Linked DNA regions of Roseiconus lacunae. The protein of the gene in region 1 interacts with the protein of each later gene in a pairwise test. Links are inferred from orthologs where the notes say so. Each region holds a gene or a part of one and is shown in the gene's direction. Other genes may lie near its edges.

Region 1 (12,726 bases):
TGGAGACCTGTTCGCAGCGAGATGCTACGTGCAAGAGTGTTGGTTTCACGCCTTTGATCCGAAACGGTCGATCGATTTGTGGGACGCGATCTTTGCGGTTTAGCGCGGACTTCGTCCGCTTGGGTGACACCAACGTTTTCGGGAAGACGTTTGACTGAACACCGTGGGTGTGAATCTTCCTCCCGAAGAATCTCCCGAACGATATGGGTTGTAATAGCGATGGCAAGGATCGCAAATCGTTTTTTCGAAGTTCATTTTCAAGGGCGTTCAGATTGGTGTTGTCGATGACTACAGCGGGCTGGCCTGAAATAGTCATCTCATCAAAATGATTGGCGCACGACTTGTTCGTTCGTGTTGTCGGGAGTGTCCTCATGAAGAATGAATGCTTCGTCGCAAAGGTCGATCGTATCGATGGTCGATTGATCGAACTGCTTTGAGCTGGCATAGGCTTGAGAGGCATTGGCTTAGACGCTGACGTTGGAATTCGCGTCGAGAGTACGCTTGGCTTCGGTGTGCTGGACTTGAACGTTTGCCATGGATTCAAGGTAAGGACGCGACTCACCACTTCGGTTTGATCGAAAAAGCCTCTGACGAACGTCATTGGCTGCACACTGTTAGACCCGGGTGATGACGCACATTGTCGAGCTTCATGTCGGACGCGCCGATGCACATAAGATGCACCTTGTCGTGCCGGGATGTGAAGATTGGGCAAAGCCAGTTTGTGGATTGGGCGATCTTCGCGAAGCGGCATGGTCGCCACCTCGTCGCGCGTTTGGGTCTCCGTTCGCGTCACTGTTTCCGTTCGCATCTCAGCCTCTTTTTGCCGCGAACGTTGTAGCAGTAATCTCGCTTCATGTGCATAGCCCCGCGCATGTTCACTGTCACGTTGATATCGGATCGTCCGCGTTTCGGGGTGTTGTCGTTGGATGTGTTCCATGCTATGCGCTGATGGATTCGTTTCGCGAATGCGACGATCGTTGCACCGAGAGTAGTCGCGTTTCGTCGCGGGTGTCTGTCGTGCACGGTCTTCGGAATTGCGGCGGGGTTCGGCTGGCTTGATCGGTGGGTGTCGGGTGTGGATGGTCCGTACTGTTGTCGATAACAAGTGCGGTGGTATTGAGGTGCGACTCATACGAATGGTGTAGTCCGCGATGATGGATGTTCACTGCGGTTTGATCGTTAGCAGTTCAGTCACTTCCCGAACTGCAGATGAAGCACAGCACTTCGAAGGCAACCGCGAAGTTGCGGTGAATTTCCCACAACAAGCATGTGGTGTGCCGGTGATCAAGACGGTCAACACATGGGTCGCCGATTGGGGTGATCAGGAACGAGCAGGCGCGCAAGCATTGCGTCTATTAAGGTCGTCATCGATCGCGGCGCGCGATAACACGGTGAAACGATGGCGCGGTAGCGTCCGGTCGTTGGCGATGCGACGAATCGCAAAAGTTTGTTGGGGGGGACGGCCGCGGTGCCGTTTAGATTGGACGGTCGCGCAGTCGTTGGGCATCGTTGCGCGATGTCGTTGCGTTGCTTGGGGCACGAAGATCGCGATCACAGTCGGGGGCTGGAGCGTATGTGCCGCTACTTCAGCCCGAAGCCGCTGGGGCGTTTGTTGAGTGCCCCACGGACGCCGAGTTCTCTTGGGTCTCGGGCGATCTTATCACTGAAGATTCTGACGTCGTCCATAATCGGACGCAGCTTCGCGGTCGCCATTTCGACGTTCTCTAGCGTGCGTTTCAGATTCCAGTAGACCTCATCGTCCTCAAGCAATCGCCGGACAGTCCCGTTGCTATTGTTGATCGCGGTCCCAAACGTTTCGATCTGGCGAAGCGTGGCGTCGAGGTTGCGAAGACTGCTCAGCGCCTGGGCGACGATCTCGTCACTGTTGGCGGCGATCGGTTCCGTGATCGTCTCGATGTTCTTGATCGCCTGTTCGGCGGAACCGAAACTGCGTTTGGCCGACTGAACGGTGTCGCGAACGGCGTCGACGGTTTGGTCGACGTTCTTCACCACCTTTTCGGCCTCGACGCCAACCCTTTCAAACTGATTGCCAACGCCACGGAAGCTGTCGAACGTTTCTTGTGTGGATCGGAACGTTGCTTGGGCTTCGGTGAGGACCGATGGCAGTTCGGCCATCGCGGCTTTCAGGTCGTCGTTGGCCAGCACGCCGCGGACTTCGCGCATCGCGCCTTGGAATTCGATGAGCGCGTTGCGCGCTTCTTGCGAAAGGTCGCCCAGTTCATCGTTGGCAGTTCCGACGACGCCTTGTGCATCACCGACGAGTTGATTGACGTTCTCGCCAACGAGTTGCAGCGAACCGCTCGCGTCGCGTACCGATTCGAGTGTCAATCGGAGTTCATCTTCTAAATTGATCAGCAGATCAAACGGGTCGCTTTTACGAATGCCCCTGCTGATGAATTGTTCGTTCGTGTAGCGTTGGTTGCGAACGACCGGCAATTCTTCGTCCCACGCCGCAACCAATTCGGCTTCGTCGGCCTTGTAAAATTCGAGTTTCGCATCGCGCGTGATCATCGATCCGGTCACGATCCGCGGAAGGTATTCGTGGGTCAGTTTGTCTTGGTAGGCGGATTCGATCGCGATGCGAACGAGGACGTCCTTGTCTCGTAGGTTCTTGTCCAAGACACGCCCGATTTCAACACCGCGCAGCAGTACCTTGGTGTTGCTGCTGATGCCATCGGCGTTGGGGAACGTGACGAGCAACTCAAACTCTCGCGTCAGCACACGTGGCACCGCACCGAATAGGAACGTCAGAATCACTCCGATCCCCAACGCGGCAATCACTAAGACGCCGACTCCGAATTTTAGTCGATTGTCATCCATCGTTATTTGGAGATCTCCTTGATTCGATCGCCGGCTTCACCGCGGACGAATTGTCGAACGCGTCGTTCCGAGCTCTCCTCGAGACCTTCGGGCGGGCCATCGTAGAGGACTTGTGACTCGTCGGCTTCTAGGCGAGTCCGCGGGAAAAACATCAAGACACGATCGGCAACTTTTTGGGCCGTTCTCATATCATGGGTCACAATCACGCTCGTAACTGGGTATCGCTTGCGCACGTCCAACATCAGTTCGTTGATCACGTCGCTCATGATCGGGTCGAGGCCCGTGGTGGGTTCGTCATACACGACGAGATCTGGTTCGAGGATGATCGCGCGGGCAAGTCCGACACGTTTTCGCATCCCTCCGCTCAGTTCACTCGGTCTGCGCCCGGCGACACCCGGGGGCAGTCCGACGTCTTGCAGGTGCCGCAAGACACGCTCGCGTATTTCTCGCGCGTCCGCGTCGGTGGATTGGCGTAGTGGGAAGGCGACATTGTCAAACACGGACATGCTGTCGAACAACGCCGCGTTCTGGAATACGAATCCAAATCGGCGACGCACATCGCTGATCTGTTGTGGAGTCAACTTGGCGAGGTCCATTCCGTCAAACAAGATCGAACCGGCGGTGGGGTTGATCAGTCCGACCAATGTCTTCATGAATACCGTCTTGCCGCAACCGCTTTCACCGATCACGGCAACTGTTTCGCCTGCCGAGATCGAAACCGAGATCTCTTTGAGGATCGTTTGTGATTCAAAGGTTACTTCGACGCGGCGGACTTGAATCTGTGGTTCCGTCGCTTGTGGCTCGGGTGCTTTCGTCGTGTTTGATTCGTCAGTGCTCATAGCTGAAAGCTCGCCCCCGACGGATAGATCATGAAATAGATTTCGTCCAAGATGATGTTCAGGGCCAAATCGATCGCCAGAATCATCACAAAGGAATAGACGAATGCCGATGTCGCCGCCTTGCCGACGCCATCGGCGCCCGCTTTGCAGTGAAATCCCTGGTAGCAACTGACGACCGCAATGATGCCGCCGAAGAAGACGCTCTTAAAGATTCCGCTAAACAAGTCAAAGCCGACAACGCCTTCACGTGAGCGGGTTAGGTAGGCGGCGTGGTCAATGTCCAGGATGTTAACGCTGTAAAAGTATCCGCCGACGATCCCCATGAAGTCCGCCATGATCGTCAGCGCCGGGATCAACAAAATGCAAGCTAGGAAGCGCGGGACGACCAAGTAGTGGATTGGGTCGGCGCCCATCGTTGTTAGCGCGTCGATTTGTTCGGTTACCCGCATCGTGCCCAAGACGGCTGCCATGGCGCTGCCGACACGACCGGCGAGCATCGTCGCCGCAAGCACCGGGCCGAGTTCTCGGACGAGCGAGGTGTTGATCACGACCCCCAGGTGGGTTTCCAATCCAATCGCGTGGAACTGGTAGTACGTCTGGACGGCAAGCACCATCCCGATGAAAGTTCCCGTCAGCGCGACGACGGGCAAGCTGAGTACTCCGATTTCATAGAAGTTGGTCAGCAGCGTGCCTCGCTGAGGCAGACGCGTCGCGATCCAGGTCAGCATCCGCCATGCGAATAAGGCGATGTCGCCAATCGTTTCGACTCCTTCGACCACCGCCGAGCCCCACTGAACCACCCAGGCGTGAAGCATCTCCTTTGCAGAAGGAGGCCCTTCGCCGGGGGCGCGTGTTCGCTCGGGAGACGCCGTCGTGGACATGAACGATCAAAGCTCGTCGTGGAAAATCGGGATAGCACAGCAGATATCGGACTCTATCGGCAGCGTTGACTTTGCGGATGAGGCAAAGTTTTCGCTGTCGCCGCTAGGGGCCTTCGAATGCTGTTTCACACCGTTAGCTACCCCGCCCGGCCGCCGCGTTGGTTTCCGGAATCGTCCGTGTCGATTAAATCGCGGCCTACCACTACAATCCCGCGTCTTGAGACGTCTTCACCAGTTCCGTTACTGATTCCATTTTTTTGACAGCAATGTCCAAATCCGCCTCCGCTCCGTTTCGTGCTGCCCCTGCCAGCCCCAAATTTCCCGCTCTGGAAGAGGAAATCCTGGAGTATTGGAAGCAGAACAGGATTTACGAAAAATCACTCGAGCGGCGTGCCGATGCCCCACCGTTCGTCTTTTTTGAAGGCCCGCCCACGGCGAACGGGATGCCACACCCAGGGCATTGTTTGACCCGGGCGATCAAGGACGTGTTTCCCCGCTACAAGACGATGCGAGGTTTCCGTTGCGAGCGAAAAGCCGGTTGGGATACCCACGGTTTGCCCGTCGAGGTCGAAGTCGGCAAGGAATTGGGGATCCACAGCAAGGAAGAGATCGAAAATTTTGGCATCGAGCCTTTCATCCATAAATGCCAGCAGTCGGTGTGGCGCTACATGCAGCAGTGGCAGCGGCTGACCGAACGGTTGGGGTTTTGGGTGGATCTGGAAGAGGCTTACGTGACCTATCACCAAAGCTATGTCGAGAGCGTTTGGTGGAGTCTGAAAAACCTGTTCGATCGTGGCTTGCTATACCAAGGCCACAAGATCGTTTGGTGGTGGGCACAGGGCGGAACGGCATTGTCCAGCGGCGAAGTCGGGCAGGGTTACCGCGAAGTTGCCGACCCCAGCGTGTACGTTTTGTTCCCGCTGGTCGATCAGCCGAAACGTAATTTGCTGGTGTGGACGACGACTCCCTGGACGTTGCCGAGCAACATGTACGCGGCGGTCCACCCGGAATTGGAATACACGTTGGTCCGCGATAGCGATACCGGCCAAGAGCTTTACATGGCATCGGCGTTGGTCGACAAGATCGCCGAGAAGTCGAAACGCGAATTCGAAGCGTTGGAAACGTGTCGCGGGACGGACCTGATCGGGTTGCGCTACACACCACCGTTCGATGGTTACAAGAATTCCACCGGTGATCCCCAAGGAGCTTTGCTTCAGCCTGTCGATGGCAACGAAAAACAACATCACTACTGGCGAATCGTCGAAGCCGACTTTGTGACCACCGACAGCGGATCGGGGATCGTTCACCAAGCCGCCGCGTTCGGGGAAGTCGACTATGAAGTCTATGATCGCGAACGTCGTCGGTTTGTCGAAGGCGAACAGCCCACGTTGCTTTGCGCGGTCGGTCCCGATGGAAAGTTTGTCGAAGCGGTCAGCGATGACTTGCTGGGCGTCTGGGTCAAGGATGCCGACAAGCCATTGTCACGTGATTTGAAAGAGCGTGGGTTGATGTTCTTGCAGGAACAGTACCTGCACGATTACCCGTTCTGTTGGCGGGCAGATCAGGATCCGCTGATTCAGTATCCACGTGAGAGCTGGTTCATTCGGACGACCAAGTTCCGCGATCTGATGCTAAAAAACAACTCGCAAATCGGTTGGCAACCGGAACACATTCGTGACGGTCGGTTCGGTAACTTTTTGGAATCCAACGTCGACTGGGCACTGTCGCGAGAACGTTATTGGGGGACGCCACTTCCGATCTGGGTTTGCCAACAAACCGGTCGGATGGAAGCGATCGGTAGCTACGAAGAGTTACTGGCCAAGCCGGGCGTTAGCGGTACAGAAGTTTGGGACAAGGCGAAGGCCGAGGATCCGTCGCTGGTCGACGACTTGCGAGTTCACAAGCCCTACATCGACGAAGTCACTTACGAGTCGCCGTTCGCCGCCGGCGCGCGGATGAAGCGGGTGAGTGAAGTCATCGACTGCTGGTACGACAGCGGTGCGATGCCCTTCGCCCAGTGGGGATGGCCACATCAAGGCGACCGGGATTTTGACTCGCAATTTCCCGCCGACTTTATCAGCGAAGCGATCGATCAAACCCGTGGTTGGTTCTACAGTCAATTGGCGATCGCGACGATGTTGTTCGGCGAGGGCGCGTCGATCGCCGAAGATGGATACGAAGCCGCAACAAGCGATACGGCGTCGAATGCGCTTGCCTTGAAATCCGATGCCGATTATCCGTTGCCGTTTCGCAATTGTATCGTGCTCGGTCTGATGCTGTCCCAATGGTGGGAAGCCGAGGGCGACGACGGCAAGAAAATCATCGCGCTCGAAGAAGCGGAAACAAAGAAACACGCCGGCAAGAAATTCTCCAAACAAATCGGCAAGATGTCCAAGAGCTTGCGCAATTACCGCAGTCCCGAGGAGATCTTCGATCGCTACGGCGCCGATGCGTTGCGTTGGTACTTGTTTGCCAACCAGGCGCCGTGGAATTCGATTATCTACGCCGAGCAGTCGATCAAGGATTCGATCCCTGAATTTTTGCTGCGGCTTTGGAACACGTTTAGTTTCTTCACGATCTATGCCGAGATCGACGGTTTTGATCCTCGCGATGCGGATGGATTCGACGACCAGCTTTCACCGGCTTCGCTTGCGTCGGCGCCGAAGTACCGTGCCGCGTCCGAGCGAAGTGAGATCGACCGTTGGATCTTGTCCGAACTTCATCAGACGACCGCCAAGGTGATCGATCGCATGGACGCGTTGGACAACTACAACGCCTGCCAAGCGATCACATCGCTGCTGGATGGGCTGAGCAATTGGTTTGTCCGCCGCAGTCGTGATCGGTTCTGGGCGAGTGATAAAGAATCCCAAGACAAGCACGACGCTTACTGGACGTTGTACGAAACGTTGATTCAGTTGACCAAGCTTGCCGCCCCGTTCACTCCGTTTTTGGCCGACACGTTGTGGCAGCGTTTGACCGAACCGTTCGAAGGCAAAACGCTCGAAAGTGTTCACTTGTGCGATTACCCGACCAGTGATCCGGCCGTCATCGATGAATCGTTGTCCGATTCGATGCGATTGCTTCGCGAGATCGCTTCACTGGGGCGTGCCGCCAGGGCCAGCGAGAAGCTAAAGGTGCGGTTGCCGCTATCAGAAGTCACGGTGATCTTGACCGATGATTCTAAGATCGCGTGGTTGCAGAACCATGACGCGCTTATCCGCGAGGAACTGAACGTCAAAGTGGTCCACTACACCACCGAAGGCGACCAGTACGTTCAGTACACCGTTGTGCCGAACTTCAAGCGACTGGGGCCAAAGGTCGGCAAGCAAGTGCCGGCGGTGAAAAAGGCGCTTGCCGAAGCGGACGGCAATGAGCTGTTGGCAGCCCTGCAATCGCAAGGCGTCGTTTCGCTTGCGATCGGTGATGCGACGGTCCAGCTTGATAGCGATGACATCGAAGTTCGCTTGCAAGCGAAAGACGGTTGGGCCGCGGCACAAGGGCTCGGTTGTGTGGTCGTACTGAACACCGAAGTCACCCCGGAACTGCAACGTGAAGGGATCGCAAAAGATTTAGTGCGGGTGATTCAGAACCAGCGGAAATCAATCGAGTGTCAGTATACCGATCGGATCGAAATCGCGGTCGACCCGAGTGACGATCAGGTTGCCGAGGCGATGAAAGAGCACGGCGAATCGATAACCGAGGAGACGTTGGCCGATCAGCTATCTGTCGGAACGATCGAGGGTGTCGAGTCTGCCGATTCCGAGCACGGTGCGATTTATGTTCGCAAGGTATCGTCATGACCGGAGCAAACGAATCCATCTCGGTTGCCGTCTTCTTAAGCGGCGGTGGCCGAACGCTGCAGAATCTGTTGGAGCACCGCGATGTTCATGGGTTGCCGATCGATGTTCGATTGGTAATTAGCAGCCGGGCGGACGTGCGCGGCGTGCAGATTGCCAAGGACGCCGGAATCGAAACGTTGGTCGTTCGAAAGAAAGATCATGACGACGCAGAGTACTGCAGTGCGATGTTTGATCCCGTACGTCAGTCCGGGGCGGACTACGTGATCATGGCGGGCTTCTTAAAGCACGTGTTGATTCCCGAAGATTTTGAAGGTCGGGTGATCAACATTCATCCGTCGCTCCTGCCGGCTTTCGGCGGTCCGGGTATGTACGGTCACCATGTGCATGCTGCCGCGCTGAAGCGGGGCGTGAAGGTCAGCGGCTGCACGGTCCATTTCGTCGATAATCACTACGACAACGGCCCAATCATTTTGCAACGGACTTGTGATGTATTTGCCGATGACACGCCCGACACACTCGCCGCCCGTGTGTTTGAACAGGAGTGTCAGGCGTTGCCCGATGCGATCCGAACGCTGAGGAAAATAGCGTCGTCTTGATCAGACGCGAACGTTAAGCAGTTGAATACGATTAATTCGGCTTAAGTCATTTCACTCTCCCAGTGAGCATTGGTATCTACACAAGTGCGAAGGGGAGAGCTTTGGCTTTGAGCCGTTTGAGTGTACCTATATCGACGTCGGGTGACTCCAAAATATCGGTCACCGAAAGTAGTACCATCATTCCCGCCAATAATGCTGGCGGAGTCGACTCGACACCATACTTCATCTGTCGCCCGCTCAGTCGAATCAGAATGCGTTTTGTCTCGGCAGCTTCGTCGCTCCTATCGTTTTGTAGTTGCATCACGGCAACGCATGCCATCGATGCAACCAAAATTCGACGCGCAATCGCCTCACCGCTCTGCTGTTGCCACAGCTCCAATTCCTGGCCGTGGCTCTTGAGCAGCTTGAAATACGTCTCGATTAGCCAACGCCAGTAGTACCATAGAGCGATTTGGTAGCCGCTGATTGATGCATCAAACACATTGCAAAGAAGCGTCCACTGCGCTAGCACGTAATCGTTCTCGTCAAGCAATCGCGTGACCACCAAACGTACTCGGATTGGATCGCCGCTGACCTGACGCTTTTCACCATCGATCACTTCGCTGTGCGGGCGATGCAGGACGACCTCTGTTTCAGCGACCTCCTGAGTCACCGTTTTGCCGTGATAAAGTGCATCACCGCAGGCCTCAAAAAGAATTTCGCGATCAAAATGCTCTTCGATTTCGGAAAGCAAAACACTTTCATCATTCCACTTCACTCGGCGATCATCGCAACGAACGAGAAACAGATGCCCCTTTTGGTCCCACTGACGCATCCGCCCTAGTGTGTCGGCTTCTCGATCGATCACATGGACGACCTTACGGTCCAGGCCCCAATCACCGGACTCGTTCATCGTGGGCGTCACTTCGTCGAGACGATGGTCGTCCATCGCCGGCCGATCGATTGCCGTTGAATGGACCGCGTTACCCGTTTTCAGATGCATCTGCATTGGAGCTAACGAAGCTCCGCTGGCAGCATCGATCAACAATGAGGTCGACATCTCGTAGCCGATGTCGTGTTCATGAGTGATTTGGCGAAGATCTTTCTTTGATGTGTGGCTTTTGTAGTCAATTTTGCACCAATCGTGAGCCAAGAGCACATAATCAGAAGGCGAAAGTTGAGCGGCTTGTCGGCCCACCTCTCGCAATGGCTCGATCAAATCGAGCAGCGTCACGTTGGGGTTGGATAGGAACCGCCAAGTTGCCTGGGTCGCGGAGAACGCTTGGTTTTCTCCCGGTTTGAGCGATGGTCCGGCCGCGTTTTTGTTAGCAGATTTCATGTGTTCTTGCACCAGTTGCAAGTACCGACGTTGCAGCCGCGGCTCCATCCGCGGAAGATTAATTCCATCCAGTGCAGTCTACGAAAAGCTAAAACTTGTGTAGATACCAATGCCCAGTGGGAGAGTGAAATGACTTAAGCCGAATCATTCATGTTCAACTGCTTAGTCGGAATCTGCCAATGAACTTGCATGCCGACGTCTTTTCGTAGGAGCAAAACACATCCGCTAAGTTTGTCACGATGACCGCAGCTGCGAACATCGGTAAGAAGAATACCGATGAGTCGGCGTTGAAGTGACTCTTGAGCTTGACGCCACAGGAGCAATCGTTTGGAGTTAGCTTTCGTCGATGTCAGCAGTCATTTTTGAAAGATTGCGATAGCAGATTTCGGTCGCATTTTGGGGAGAGTAATTTGGTTGACGCCAAACTTGTGAACTGACTTCGCAGCAAACTTCACCCCGATAACCACCTGCAATGAAACGCTGCAGAATCTTGCCGTGGGGGATCGAGCCAATCTCGCCTGGCAATGCGAACTGTGTTTTTCCATCGACCATCGCAATGTCTTTGACGACGATGTAGCCCGTGTAGGGCAGAGCTTGATCAACAAGCGTTTCGATTTTGAGTTCGCGATACGCATAGTGACTGTGGTCGTACACCATGCAAAGTGAATCGGGTTTCCCCAGTTGTTCGATGAGCCAAATCGCATGCTCGGGAAGTGACATGGCATGACTGCGATGAGGTTTAATCGCGAGGCGGACGTTGGCTTCGGATGCAAGGCGTGTCCAATCTCCAAGCACGTCTCGATAAAGTGTTTTTAGGTCTTCCCATCGCCCACCGCCGAGAACAGATTGAATGATCGGTGGTTGTTTCGGGGCGAGGTCGGTCGCGAGTTGGAGCATCTTTTGTACCGATCGACGATCGGATTGGATCCGTTCGCGATTGGGATTTGGGAGCCCCATGAGGGCGCCTAATTGTAGCCCTTGGTCGGTGATTCGCTGCCCAATCGCTTTACGTTGCTCCGGTGTGAGCTGATCAGGTGCGCCATGGTATCCGGGCATCGACACGATTTCGATTGAATCAAAACCGGTCTTGGCGACTAGATCGATGCTCTGCGAAAGCGACATGCCGGGATGTCCATAGGTGCCGAATCCGATCGGGCATCGTCGCGATAGTGGCGACTCGGCGGCGGCATAGAATGCCGCAATGGTTGCAAATGGCAGACACGTCGCATTGGACAAAAAGCGTCGACGGGAAGAGACAGGCACGGCAAAGGTGGGGGAAGGAGGAAGCGGCGAAATCATCGCCGGTGCGGCAAATCTCCGAGAGGTGCGTACAGCATAAAGGCTCTCGTTGTCGCGTGGGAAAACATTGAACGCGAATTTTGTACTTCGAAACGCACCGCGGTTGCATCGGCTGGGACTTCACAAGAAGAAGAAACAGAAATCCTGAGCGGCCGTGGGGAAGTTCTAGGATTTCGAACTGGACGCGGGGCGGCAAACACCCGATAATCTTTCTGTCGTCACTCTCATGATTGGGCTCGTGAATTGATCTCGATTCGAACCATCACCGCCATCGCTTTGCTCGTCCATTCGATTTTCGGATGCTCGTTGCACGCGGCTTGTGCGTGCAGTGGTCATTCGCATCAGATGCACAACAGCGCCGATCGTGTCATCGGTGCCGAAGCTTCGGCCGCATGTAAGCACGATCACGGCCATCTGCATCAAAAACACCTGCATCAAAAACACCGCGATGCGGAAGTTTCGGGATGTTCGCATGAACGCAAAGCCTGCGATCGGTTAGAGGACCACGAGCATTCTGCTCATGAAAGTTCCTTGTGCCGTTGTTGTCAATCGGGGCCTGAGCAGCAGGGAACGCCTTGCGGTGATGGCAGTGTCCGTTGCAGTTTTGTTCCTTCATCGGAAGAACTGTTTGATCTCGATTATGGCCCAGCGGTGGCCTTTCTTCCTGCCGATGTCATCGGCGTCTCTTCTGGCATTCCGCCTGCATCGATTGCCAACTGTGTTTTATTTGGTTGTTGCCAAGTGGAACGTGCGCAGCATCGATGTGCAATTCTTTGCACCTGGCTGATCTAGGATCGTCGTACGGGGTCAACGAATCTCGTTGGGCACCTCTTTCTTCGAATTTCGGATCCGATAGCCAAAGCCAAACTGTTGATTGCCTTGGGCCATGCCATCTCGTGTGGTTCCATGCAACTGATGATTGACGGTCGGCGTGCTTTGCGGATCCACACTGGATCGCTTCTATCACACGGTTGATTGAGCTGTGGCGAATCTTTCGTCAGCCTTTCGCCGGGGTGTTCATGGAGATCGATTGGATGCTGCGCGTCTCGGGACGACGCAGTGGTCAAGCGGTCATTCGTTACTCCTTCAATAGATTGAATCGATGAACGAAGATCAGATTCAAGACACGTCAACTAAAACGATTCCGACAAG
Region 2 (10,486 bases), on another replicon or contig:
GCCCAACTTTGTTCATCCGCTCGGTCAAAAATGGGATCTCCGTTTTGGTATCACCTCGACCGTGTAACCAGATATCGGTTCGAAAAGCTTGCTCGTGTTGGGGCAACGAATAACCAGCCGGTACGACGATCCCAAATGGCTGTACCGAGTCATCGATTCGCGAAACAAATCCGGCGACCAACGTTTGTGGTTTCGCAGTTTTGTCCGGGTCAAATCCGAGCAGTTTCAAACCTCGGTCACCGGCAACGACTGCTTCCAAACGGCGATCGGCTTCATCAAGCAGCTTGGATGCATCGTTGACATGTGCGGGTTTGAAAAACAAGTTTTGGTTAATCGCCAAGTCAACCGCCCGAGTCAGCACCGCGACATCGGCATACCAAACCTCGGGGTCACTTGATTGTTGAACCGTTTGCGTCGCTCGATTCTTGAGTTCGTCGAGGCGGACTTGTAATCGCTGCCGATCGGCCGCATCGATTTGAATGCCATCGGGCGGTAACTTTTTGTACCCCGGCGTCGGTGGCTGGGCGTTCGACACTGCCCCGATGTTAACGACGGCGAGCGCGATAGAGACCAGAACAATCCTGCTTACAAACAAACAGAGTTGTGAAAATGACTGTTTCAACTCGGTGCAGAACAAACCCTTCATTGTCTAGCGGTCTCCGGCGATCTCGATCACTTGGTCCAGTTGCATGACTCCATCATAGATCGAGCGTCCGACGATTGCTGCCGGCATTCCCATTTCGACCAGCTTTGAAACGTCGTCGTAGTGTGTCACGCCACCGCTGGCGACCAACGGGATGTCGGTTGCGTCAGCCATCTGCTGTAAACCATCGAAGTTTGGCCCGCTCATCATGCCGTCACGGGCAATGTCGGTGTAGATGATCGCCGCGATGTTAGGCGTTTTTTTGCGAAGGTCTTGAGCCAATTCGACCGCAGGCGTCGTACTGGTTTCCAACCATCCATCGGTAGCGACCATCCCGTCCCGGGCGTCGATCCCGGCGGCCAGCTTTCCGGGGTTGGCATCGCACATCGAAGCGAACCAATCGGGACGTTTCAGGGCAGCCGAACCGACGACCAATCGAGCGAGTCCGAGAGCCAGCAATGATTCGATCGCTGCTTCATCGCGGACACCGCCGCCCATTTGACAAGGCAATCCGGTCTCGGCAACGATCCGCCGGACGGCATCCCGATTTGCGGTCGGGTCATCTCCGCGAGCCGCATCGAGGTCGACGAGATGGAGTCGCTTAGCGCCAAGCTCCTTCCACTTGATCGCGAACTCAACGGGATCGTCACCGAACGTCGTTTGCTGGTCATAATCCCCCTGACGTAATCGAACAGGTTTGCCATGACGAAGATCAATTGCAGGCCAAATTTCCATGATGGGTTCAACGATTCGGTGATGAAATAAGATCGGTGCCTAGCTCAGGTGGTTTGCTGTTGTGAATCGCTTGATATCGAAACCGAGACGTCTCAAGCTGAACGCAGCGACTCAATTAAATTCTCGAGACCAATCGAGTCGAATACCGTTACAGACATAACTAAACCAAGCAAACGCCCGTCGGTTGCTTGGTCAAACCGTAATGGAGCCTTTCTCTTCACGCCCTCGCGTCGCCCCCCTTCTTTTCACCCTCCCGTTTGCGGGAGGGTCGGACGCTTGAGCGGCCGGGGAGGGCAAACAAAGCGAACGCTCGGTTACAAGCGTAAATGAGCCAACCCCCGCTTGGAGCGACGCATTCTTGACGTCACAGAACACAACTTTAAAACACACGCGGCAAGTGCGAAAGCATCGCGGAATCTCACTGTTTTGAAAAGTCGGCTTGATCCTCCCCGGTTGACCAACGCCCCAAAACCGCATCGACTCGGGTTCGATCCGCGCCAAACCCTTCCGATCGAGGGAACCATCCGCCGCAACGATTCGTTAAACTGCGACACCCATCATCGTTTTCGGCCTCGACCTGACACACCATGTCAGTAGCCGTAGATTCCCTGAATGCGTTCGCTCTCATCATGCCCCCCACGCCACACAACTGCCCCAAGATCACCGTACTCGGATCGATCAACATGGATTTGGTCGTCCGCTGCGCCGACTTGCCGTTGCCAGGCCAGACGATTACCGCCGAAGCATTTGAGGAAATTCCCGGAGGAAAGGGAGCCAACCAAGCCGTCGCCGCGGCGCGAGCCGGAGGGGAAGTGCGATTGATCGGGAGAGTCGGAGATGATGGCTTCGGCAAGACATTGCGTGAACACCTTGTGTCCGAAGGCGTCGACTGTACCTGCGTTGAAACGACGGCGGACACCGCGTCAGGTGTCGCCATCGTCGCAGTCGAAAAGAGCGGTGAAAACAGCATCGTTGTTGTGCCCGGATCGAACGGCGAAGTCACCGTGGCGGATGTCCAGCGGCACGGGGATGCGATTCGGCAAAGCGACGTCTTGATGGTGCAACTCGAGACCCCACGAGAGACGGTCGAAGCGGCAATCGCGATCGCTCGACAAGCCGGCGTGAAAGTGATTCTAGACCCGGCACCCGCACAAGCTTTACCCGCCACGATGCTTGACGTCGACGTGCTTTGTCCCAATGAAACGGAAGCAGTCACGATCGCCGGAGATCGTTGCGGCACGGTCGAAGAAGCCAAACAATTGGCGGCAAAACTGCGATCATCGGGGCCGGACGTTGCGATCATCACGCTGGGAGATCGCGGCACCATCGTTGACGACGGCATGGGAGCCCGCTTGATCGAACCGATCACGATCAAGGCGGTCGACACCACGGCCGCAGGCGATGCGTTTGCCGGTACCCTCGCCGTTCGACTCGCCTCAGGCGTTCCCCTTGACCGGGCTGTTCGACTTGCAAACATCGCCGGTGCGCTGGCCGCCTCGGTGGCTGGTGCACAACCGAGTCTTCCAACCGCAGACGCTGTAACTTCAAAGGCGGATGAACTCGACGCAGGATAGGGATCGAACGCCCATTTGTAATCCGCTCAAAACGCGCCACCTTCGACACGCGAAACGCGCCCCCCGACCGTCAAACGCTGAAATCAAAACACAGTTGATCGAAAAGTTTGCGTAGTCGCGCATTCGAATTCTTTCCCGACCGACGCAATCGGAACGCCTGTCTGATAAGATAGCCCGCCCTCACCACGACGGGCCACGATCTAAGGTCGTTGGAAACTTCCCCCCCTCCTGCCCACCCGAAATCGACATGCGAAAATCAATCGCACTCCTGTTGCTCTTCAGCGCCGCCATCGCGGGATGCACCAAGTCCGCTTCCGATCCGACCGGATCAGGGACGGACGGAGACGGCAAACCGAAAGTTGCGTTGATCATGAAATCACTCGCCAACGAGTTTTTCTCGACGATGGCCGATGGGGCGCGTGAACATGCCGAAGCCCATTCCGAGCAGTACACCTTGATCGTCAACGGCATCAAAGAAGAAACGGATTTGAGCGGTCAAGTAGCGTTGGTCGATGAAATGGTATCCGCGGGCGTCGACGCGATCGTGATCGCGCCGGCGGATTCGAAAGCACTGGCACCGGCACTTCGCAAAGCAATCAAGCAAGGCATTGTGGTCGTGAACATCGACAACAAACTCGACCCGGAAGTTCTGGCGGCGGAGGAAATCGAAGTTCCATTCGTAGGCCCCGATAATCGCGCCGGTGCAAAAAAGGTCGGTGAATACTTGGCCAAGAAACTTTCCGCCGGAGACCGAGTCGCCATCTTAGAAGGCATCCAAACGGCTGCAAATTCGCAGCAACGGGTTGCCGGATTCGAAGACGCGATGGAGGCACTCGGCGCCGAAATTGTCTCCAAGCAAAGCGCTCAATGGGAGATGAGCAATGCCAACACGATCACGTCCTCGATCCTGAGTGAGCATCCGGATGTAAAGGCCATCCTGGCAGCGAACGACACGATGGCGCTCGGGGCGATCGCGGCCGTCAAATCTGCCGGCAAGGCTGACACCGTCCAGATCGTCGGATTCGACAATATCTCGGCAATCCAAGATGCCGTGCGATCGGGGAAGGTTTTGGCAACCGCCGATCAGCATGCCGATCAACTCGCCGTCTTCGGAATCGAACTAGCGCTTAAAAAACTGAGCAATCCGGATACAGCAATCGGCGACACAGAAACGCCGGTTGACCTGGTCACGGCAGAAACGATTGCCGCTTCCGCAGAAGCATCAACGCAGGAATAGCGGCGTGACCGAAGTCCTCACGACCCAGGGGATGACCAAGCAATACGGCAAAGTGGTCGTGTTGCGTGACGTGTCGTTTGACCTTGTCCCTGGAGAAATCCATGCGTTGCTAGGCGCCAACGGTGCCGGGAAAAGCACGCTATGCAAAATGATCGCCGGTTTAACGTCGGTCACTTCGGGCACGATGCGTCTGCGCGGCCAGGCTTTCGCCCCCACAAACAAGCAGGCAGCGGAGACCGCGGGCGTTCAAATCATCCAGCAAGAGCTGAACCTGCTGCCCACGCTATCGGTCGCCGAGAACCTGTTTCTGTCTGACCTCCCCAATACCGGTGGATTGATCCGGCGCAAACAGCTTCACCAAGACGCGACATCGGCGCTCGCTCGACTAGGACTTGAACATCTCGATCCGTCCACGCCAGTGGGTCATCTTGGCGTCGGTCAGCAACAAATGGTCGAAATCGCCGCTGCGCTCGCGCGACAGTGCCGAGTGCTCATCTTGGACGAACCGACCGCGGCGCTGTCCGGTTCGGAAACGACTCGCCTCTTCGAACAGTTGACCGAACTGAAACAGCGAGGCGTCGGGATGATTTACATCTCGCATCGTCTCGACGAGATCAAGCAAATCGCCGAACGAATCACGGTACTTCGCGACGGTCGTTATGTCTGCACCCGCGACGTTCGATCAACCTCGACTGATGAGATGGTTGACTTGATGAGCGGCGTCGGTCCCGATGCGAGTTCCGCGCCACCCCATCAGTTCCACAGTTATATCGATCAGAACAAACCACCGGTGCTGCGAGTCGATCAGATCCATTGTGGACCGGTCCGTCACTTTTCATTCGAAGTAAAAGCGGGTGAAAAGTTCGGCATCACGGGATTGGTTGGAAGTGGACGAACCGAGCTACTGCGAGCAATCTTTGGTGCGGACGTAGCTAGTAGCGGGACCGTAAAAGTGGCCGATCGTCCTCCGCAACGATTCGAACACCCCCGTCAAGCCATTGCATCCGGTTTGGCAATGGTGACCGAAGATCGCAAGGATAACGGTTTGCTGTTGCCACAACCGATCCGCAGTAACATCACTCTGGCATCGCTTCGCAAGCGTTTTTCGAATTTCTCGCTGATCCGCCGCCGTGCCGAAGAACACACGAGCGAAGACCTCTGCGTTCGGCTCCAAACCAAGTGCACAAGTATCGAACAGCCTGTCGGTACATTGAGTGGCGGTAACCAACAAAAAGTCGTCATCTCGAAATGGCTTGCCAACGATGCCGACGTGTTTCTGTTTGACGAACCGACTCGTGGAATCGACGTCGGCGCTCGTCGACGGATCTATCAGTTGCTTGACGAAATCGCTGCGTCGGGGAAAGGGATCGTGATCGTCAGCAGCGATTTGGATGAATTATTTGAAACCTGCGATACGATCGCGGTGATGAATCACGGTCACCTGATCCGTACCTTTTCAAGAGACCAGTGGAGTGAAGACTTGATCCTGCAAGCGAGTTTCGAAATGCCTGCGGAGGTGCGAGCATGAACAGTGCCGATCGTCTTCCCTCCGGAGGCGTCGTCCTCCGTCGCCGAATCTTTTCGGCAGTCATCGAGTACGCCGGGCTGCTCGGCGTGCTCATCATATTGATCATCTTATTCGCCAGTTTGACAGACAATTTTTTTCGCATTCAAACCGCATTAACAATCGCCAACAGTAGCCCCGATTTGATATTTGTATCGGTCGGGATGACGTTGGTATTGATCGTCGCCGGAATTGATTTGTCGGTCGGATCACTACTCGCACTCGGCGCGGCCGTCATCGGAGTTGCGATGACCGAATACGATCTCGGTGTCATTCCGGCCATTGCGTTATGCGTGTTGACGACGACTTGCTGCGGATTTCTTAGCGGATTCGTATCCGCTTGGTTCGCAATCCCTTCCTTTATCGTGACGCTGGGCATGCTGGAGATGGCCCGCGGGGGCACCAAACTTGTTACCGACAATCAGTCGATCTATATCGGCAGCAAATTTGAATGGTTTGGAGAACCGATCGAAGGCTTGTCGCTTTCCCCCTCGTTCTTGTTCGCCATTGCGACCGTGTTGATCGCCCAATTTCTTCTGACCCAAACGGTTTACGGCCGGTATTGCATCGCGATCGGAACGAACAAGGAAGCGGTCAAGATGAGCGGCATTCGTACGGCACCGATTTTTGTGGCGACGTTTGCGATCAGCGGCCTGCTCTGCGGACTTGCATCAATTTCGCATACCGGTCGGTTGTTAACTTCCGACCCCAATGCGGCACGTGGACTCGAATTATCCGCGATCGCCGCGTGTGTCATCGGCGGCACGAGTCTGATGGGCGGTCGTGGTAGCGTGATCGCTTCATTCATCGGTGTTCTCATCATCGCGGTTCTGCAATCGGGTTTGGCACAGATGGGTGTCGACGATGCAATTAAGCAACTAATCACCGGCGGCGTGATCATCCTAGCCGTCCTACTCGATTCACTTCGACAACGTCTCTCCAAAGAAACCCACTGATGTATCAACGCCTCGTCGCTCCGTTCGTCGCCGTATTTCTGTGTTCGATCGTCTTGTTGCCAGTGACCGGGAGTGCACAAGACAACCGAGATCTGCGAGAGGGGCTGTTCGCACCACAATCAACAACTCCGGTCCCGGTGATCTTCGATACGGACATCACTGGCGATTGTGACGACGTCCTGGCGCTCGCGATGCTCCATGCATTGCAAGATCGCGGTGAATGCGAATTGAAGGCCGTGACGATTTCCAAGGTCAATCCGCTCGCCGCACCTTTCGTCGATGCGGTCAATACGTTTTACGGGCGAGGCGACCTGTCGATCGGTGCGACTCGCGATGCTCAACGTCGAAAGAGCGCCTATTTAAAGGTTTGTAAAGCAACCGACGGCCAAAAACTTCGCTATCCCCATGACGTCGAATCCAGCGATGACGTCCCTCCCGCCGTTGATGTGCTTCGCGAAGTACTGGCGGCTAGCGAAGACCACAGCGTCGTCATTATTCAAGTCGGCTTGGCAACCAACCTTGCCGATCTGTTGGAAACCGATGGCGACGAATTCAGTTCACTGTCCGGCGTCGATTTGATTCGAAAGAAATGCAAACTGATTTCCGTCATGGCCGGCAGTTTTGGACCGGTGATGAATAAAGATCGACATCCCGAAGCAAACGTGATCAACGGAATCGATGCGATGCAGCGTTTTGCGAAGCTTTCACCGGACGAAGTCCCGGTGGTCTGGAGTGAATTCCGAATCGGTTTAGAAGCCCCATACCCGCGGGAGAGCATCGCGCGCGATTTCGCTTATGTGCCACACCACATCGTGCGCGAAGCCTACTTGCTGCACAGTGGCCCCAACCATGACCGCCCGACTTGGGATTTAACGAGCGTGCTGCATGCGGTTCGGCCTGAAGACCAGTACTTTGGGCTGTCACAACCAGGCCGCGTCTCGGTCGATGAAGAAGGCTTCACCGAATTTGCGCCCGATGGAAATGGCCGAGATCGATTGTTGACAATGACACCGCGGCAGGCGATTCGCGTGATCGAAGCCCAACGGACCCTCTCCAGCCAGCCACCACGGTCACGCTAGTTCAGTATCGAGTCCCGACGTCGGACTCGATCGTCCGGCAAGAGAGTCGATGGATGCTAACGTCCGGAATTGCCCGCTCTGCGATAGACGCGATCTCGGGTAAACTTGTCGCTGTCCCCCAAGTCGCCCCTCTTTCAATTTATCGAGAGATCAAGCCGATGGCACATAGCTACGAAGACCTAGCAAAGATGATCGACCATTCATTGTTGCACCCAACAATGACCGACCAAACACTCGAAGAAGGCATTGCATTGGCACGGGCCTACGACGTCGCAAGCGTCTGCATCATGCCTTACTACTTGAAACGCTGTGCCGAACTGTTAGACGGCAGCACCGTCCAAGCCTCAACCACGATCGGATTTCCCCACGGCGGACACACCACCGCGATCAAGGTCGCCGAAACCGAACAAGCGATCAAAGATGGCTGCCAAGAATTCGACATGGTGGTTAACATTTCCAAAGTACTTAGCGAAGACTGGGACTACGTCACCGCCGATATCAAGGCAGTGATCGAGCCGGTGCACGCGGCGGGGCAGAAAGTCAAAGTGATCTTCGAGAATTGCTACCTCGAAGATCGTCACAAAATCAAATTGTGCGAAATCTGCAGCGACCTTAATGCGGACTGGGTCAAAACGTCGACCGGATACGGAACCGGTGGCGCGACGATCGAAGATCTCACGCTCATGCGAAAACATGCCGCCGAGCATGTACAAGTGAAAGCTGCCGGCGGCGTTCGCGACGCCGAAACATTGGTCAAAGTTCGCGAATTGGGAATCTCGCGTGTCGGGGCCAGCCGGACCAAATCGATGATGGACGAAGTCCGCAAAAACCTCGGCCTACCTGAAATCAACGTCGGCGACACAGCCAACCCCAGCGGATACTGATCCTGTATTCTAAGTTAAACGCGTCGCCCGAACCGCTGACGGCTCGGAGAGCCGAGCGACGATCGGCGGACGCTTCAATTCACTGAGGTGAAGAAGCGAATTCGGACGATGCGAGGACTCGTCCCGTCTGGCTATCGGGGTTCTGCTTCAATTGATCGGGAGTACCGACGGCGACCACTTGGCCGCCGTCTTTGCCTGCCCCCGGTCCCATATCGATCAGGTAATCCGCCGACAACATCAAGAGCGGATTATGTTCAACGACCAATAGCGAATGCCCGTCGGCAATGAGTGCGTCAAAGCAGTCGACTAAACGAACCAAATCGTCAAAGTGCAGGCCTGTGGTCGGTTCGTCCATGATAAACAGCGTGCGTTTACGGCTGGCCGAAGCTAAAAACGCGGCGAGCTTCAACCGTTGACCTTCGCCGCTTGACAACGTCGTCGCGGCTTGTCCAAGTGGCAGATACCCGATGCCGACGTCGATCATGCGTTTCAACTTTGCCTGCACTTTGGCCGCACCACGAAAGAATTCGTAGGCCTCGAGCGCCGTCATCGCCAAGACGTCCGCGATCGTGCGATCTCGATAACGGACTTTCAAAATATCATCTCGGTAGCGTGTGCCACGGCACTCTGGACATTGCATCGAAACGTCCGCCAAGAACTGCATGTCAATCTGCTGAACACCGGCGCCCTCACACGCGGGACACTGTCCCTTGGCACTATTGAATGTGAAATGGCTTGGCGTCAGGCCGCGTGCTATTGCTTCTGGGCTTTCGGCAAAGACCTTTCGAATCGGATCAAAGGCCTTCAAAAATGTGACCGGACAGCTTCTCGGTGACCGACTGATCGGCGATTGATCGACGGCGACACAATCTTGGATTTGCCCTAGGCCAGTGATGGATTGATAAGGTAGCGGCTTGACCGCCTGTCCGAGTTTCCGCTGCTGCACTGCGGCCAGCAATGTGTCTTGAACGAGCGAGCTTTTACCGCTGCCAGAGACGCCGGTGACGACACAGAGCACCCCCAGAGGAATCTCGACATCAACATCGCGAAGGTTGTGTCCCGATGCCCCCTTCAAGAGTATCTGCCCCTGTGGTTCTCGCGGTTGGTGTGTCCTGAGTGTCGCGCCACGTGCTCCCACGAGATATTCGCCGGTCAAGCTGTCTGATTTGAGCAACTGCTTTGGCGAACCTTCAAAGACAATCTCACCACCTCTTGCCCCCGCACCGGGCCCGATTTCGACGACATGATCAGCCTGCCGAATCATGACGTCGTTGTGCTCAACGACGATCACAGTGTTACCGCGATCGCACAACTGCCGCACACAATCGACCAATGCCTCCACATCAACCGGATGTAACCCGGCGGTGGGTTCATCGAGCACATACAACATATTGACCAAATCGCCACCAAGCGCACTCGTCAACGCCACTCGCTGCGTTTCTCCGCCCGACAAAGTTCGAAGCGGGCGGTCGAGCTCTAAATAGCCCAGACCGACTGATCGCAAGTAGCCGATTCGATCATCGATTTGACGCATCGGTTCTTTGGCGATCGCCTGCTGTTTTGGCGGCAGAGGCGTCGACTGAAAGAACTCGGCCACTTCGCTCGCACACATCGACAACATGTCGGCGATCGATCGATCGCCAATCCGATACGCCAACGCCGTCGGCTTGAAGCGTTTTCCGTCGCACTGATCGCAGAGGCGATAGCTACGGTACCGAGATGCAAAAACGCGGACGTGCATTTTGTACTTCTTGCGTTCGAGCCACGCGAAGAAGCCTTCAAGCCCACCAAACTTTCGCTCCGGAACGCCTTGC

The links.
Region 2: the proteins of ileS (region 1) and FYC48_RS16340 interact in binary tests that used the Escherichia coli proteins (3 or more experiments, as listed by UniProt). The link is inferred for Roseiconus lacunae from one-to-one orthologs.

Annotation. Positions count from the first base shown.
Region 1 is NZ_VSZO01000012.1:456,594-469,319, reverse strand. Bases 4,524-8,561 are described here. They hold ileS (isoleucine--tRNA ligase), read left to right. Parts: upstream 4,524-4,827; coding sequence 4,828-8,361; downstream 8,362-8,561. Other genes in these bases: purN (phosphoribosylglycinamide formyltransferase), read left to right, coding at 8,358-8,561. Also shown: FYC48_RS17940 (MlaD family protein), read right to left, coding at 1,582-2,841; FYC48_RS17935 (ABC transporter ATP-binding protein), read right to left, coding at 2,844-3,680; FYC48_RS17930 (MlaE family ABC transporter permease), read right to left, coding at 3,677-4,495; more of purN, read left to right, coding at 8,562-8,957; FYC48_RS17910 (sugar phosphate isomerase/epimerase family protein), read right to left, coding at 10,609-11,538; FYC48_RS17905 (efflux RND transporter periplasmic adaptor subunit), read left to right, coding at 12,677-12,726. UniProt on the Escherichia coli protein: Catalyzes the attachment of isoleucine to tRNA(Ile). As IleRS can inadvertently accommodate and process structurally similar amino acids such as valine, to avoid such errors it has two additional distinct tRNA(Ile)-dependent editing activities.
Region 2 is NZ_VSZO01000011.1:109,820-120,305, reverse strand. Bases 2,277-5,194 are described here. They hold FYC48_RS16340 (sugar ABC transporter substrate-binding protein), read left to right. Parts: upstream 2,277-3,199; coding sequence 3,200-4,189; downstream 4,190-5,194. Other genes in these bases: FYC48_RS16335 (sugar ABC transporter ATP-binding protein), read left to right, coding at 4,194-5,194; rbsK (ribokinase), read left to right, coding at 2,277-2,952. In the rest of the region: FYC48_RS16355 (prolyl oligopeptidase family serine peptidase), read right to left, coding at 1-646; hisA (1-(5-phosphoribosyl)-5-[(5-phosphoribosylamino)methylideneamino]imidazole-4-carboxamide isomerase), read right to left, coding at 650-1,378; more of rbsK, read left to right, coding at 1,966-2,276; more of FYC48_RS16335, read left to right, coding at 5,195-5,717; FYC48_RS16330 (ABC transporter permease), read left to right, coding at 5,714-6,709; FYC48_RS16325 (nucleoside hydrolase), read left to right, coding at 6,709-7,788; deoC (deoxyribose-phosphate aldolase), read left to right, coding at 7,947-8,672; excinuclease ABC subunit UvrA, read right to left, coding at 8,752-10,486. UniProt on the Escherichia coli protein: Part of the ABC transporter complex RbsABC involved in ribose import. Binds ribose. Also serves as the primary chemoreceptor for chemotaxis.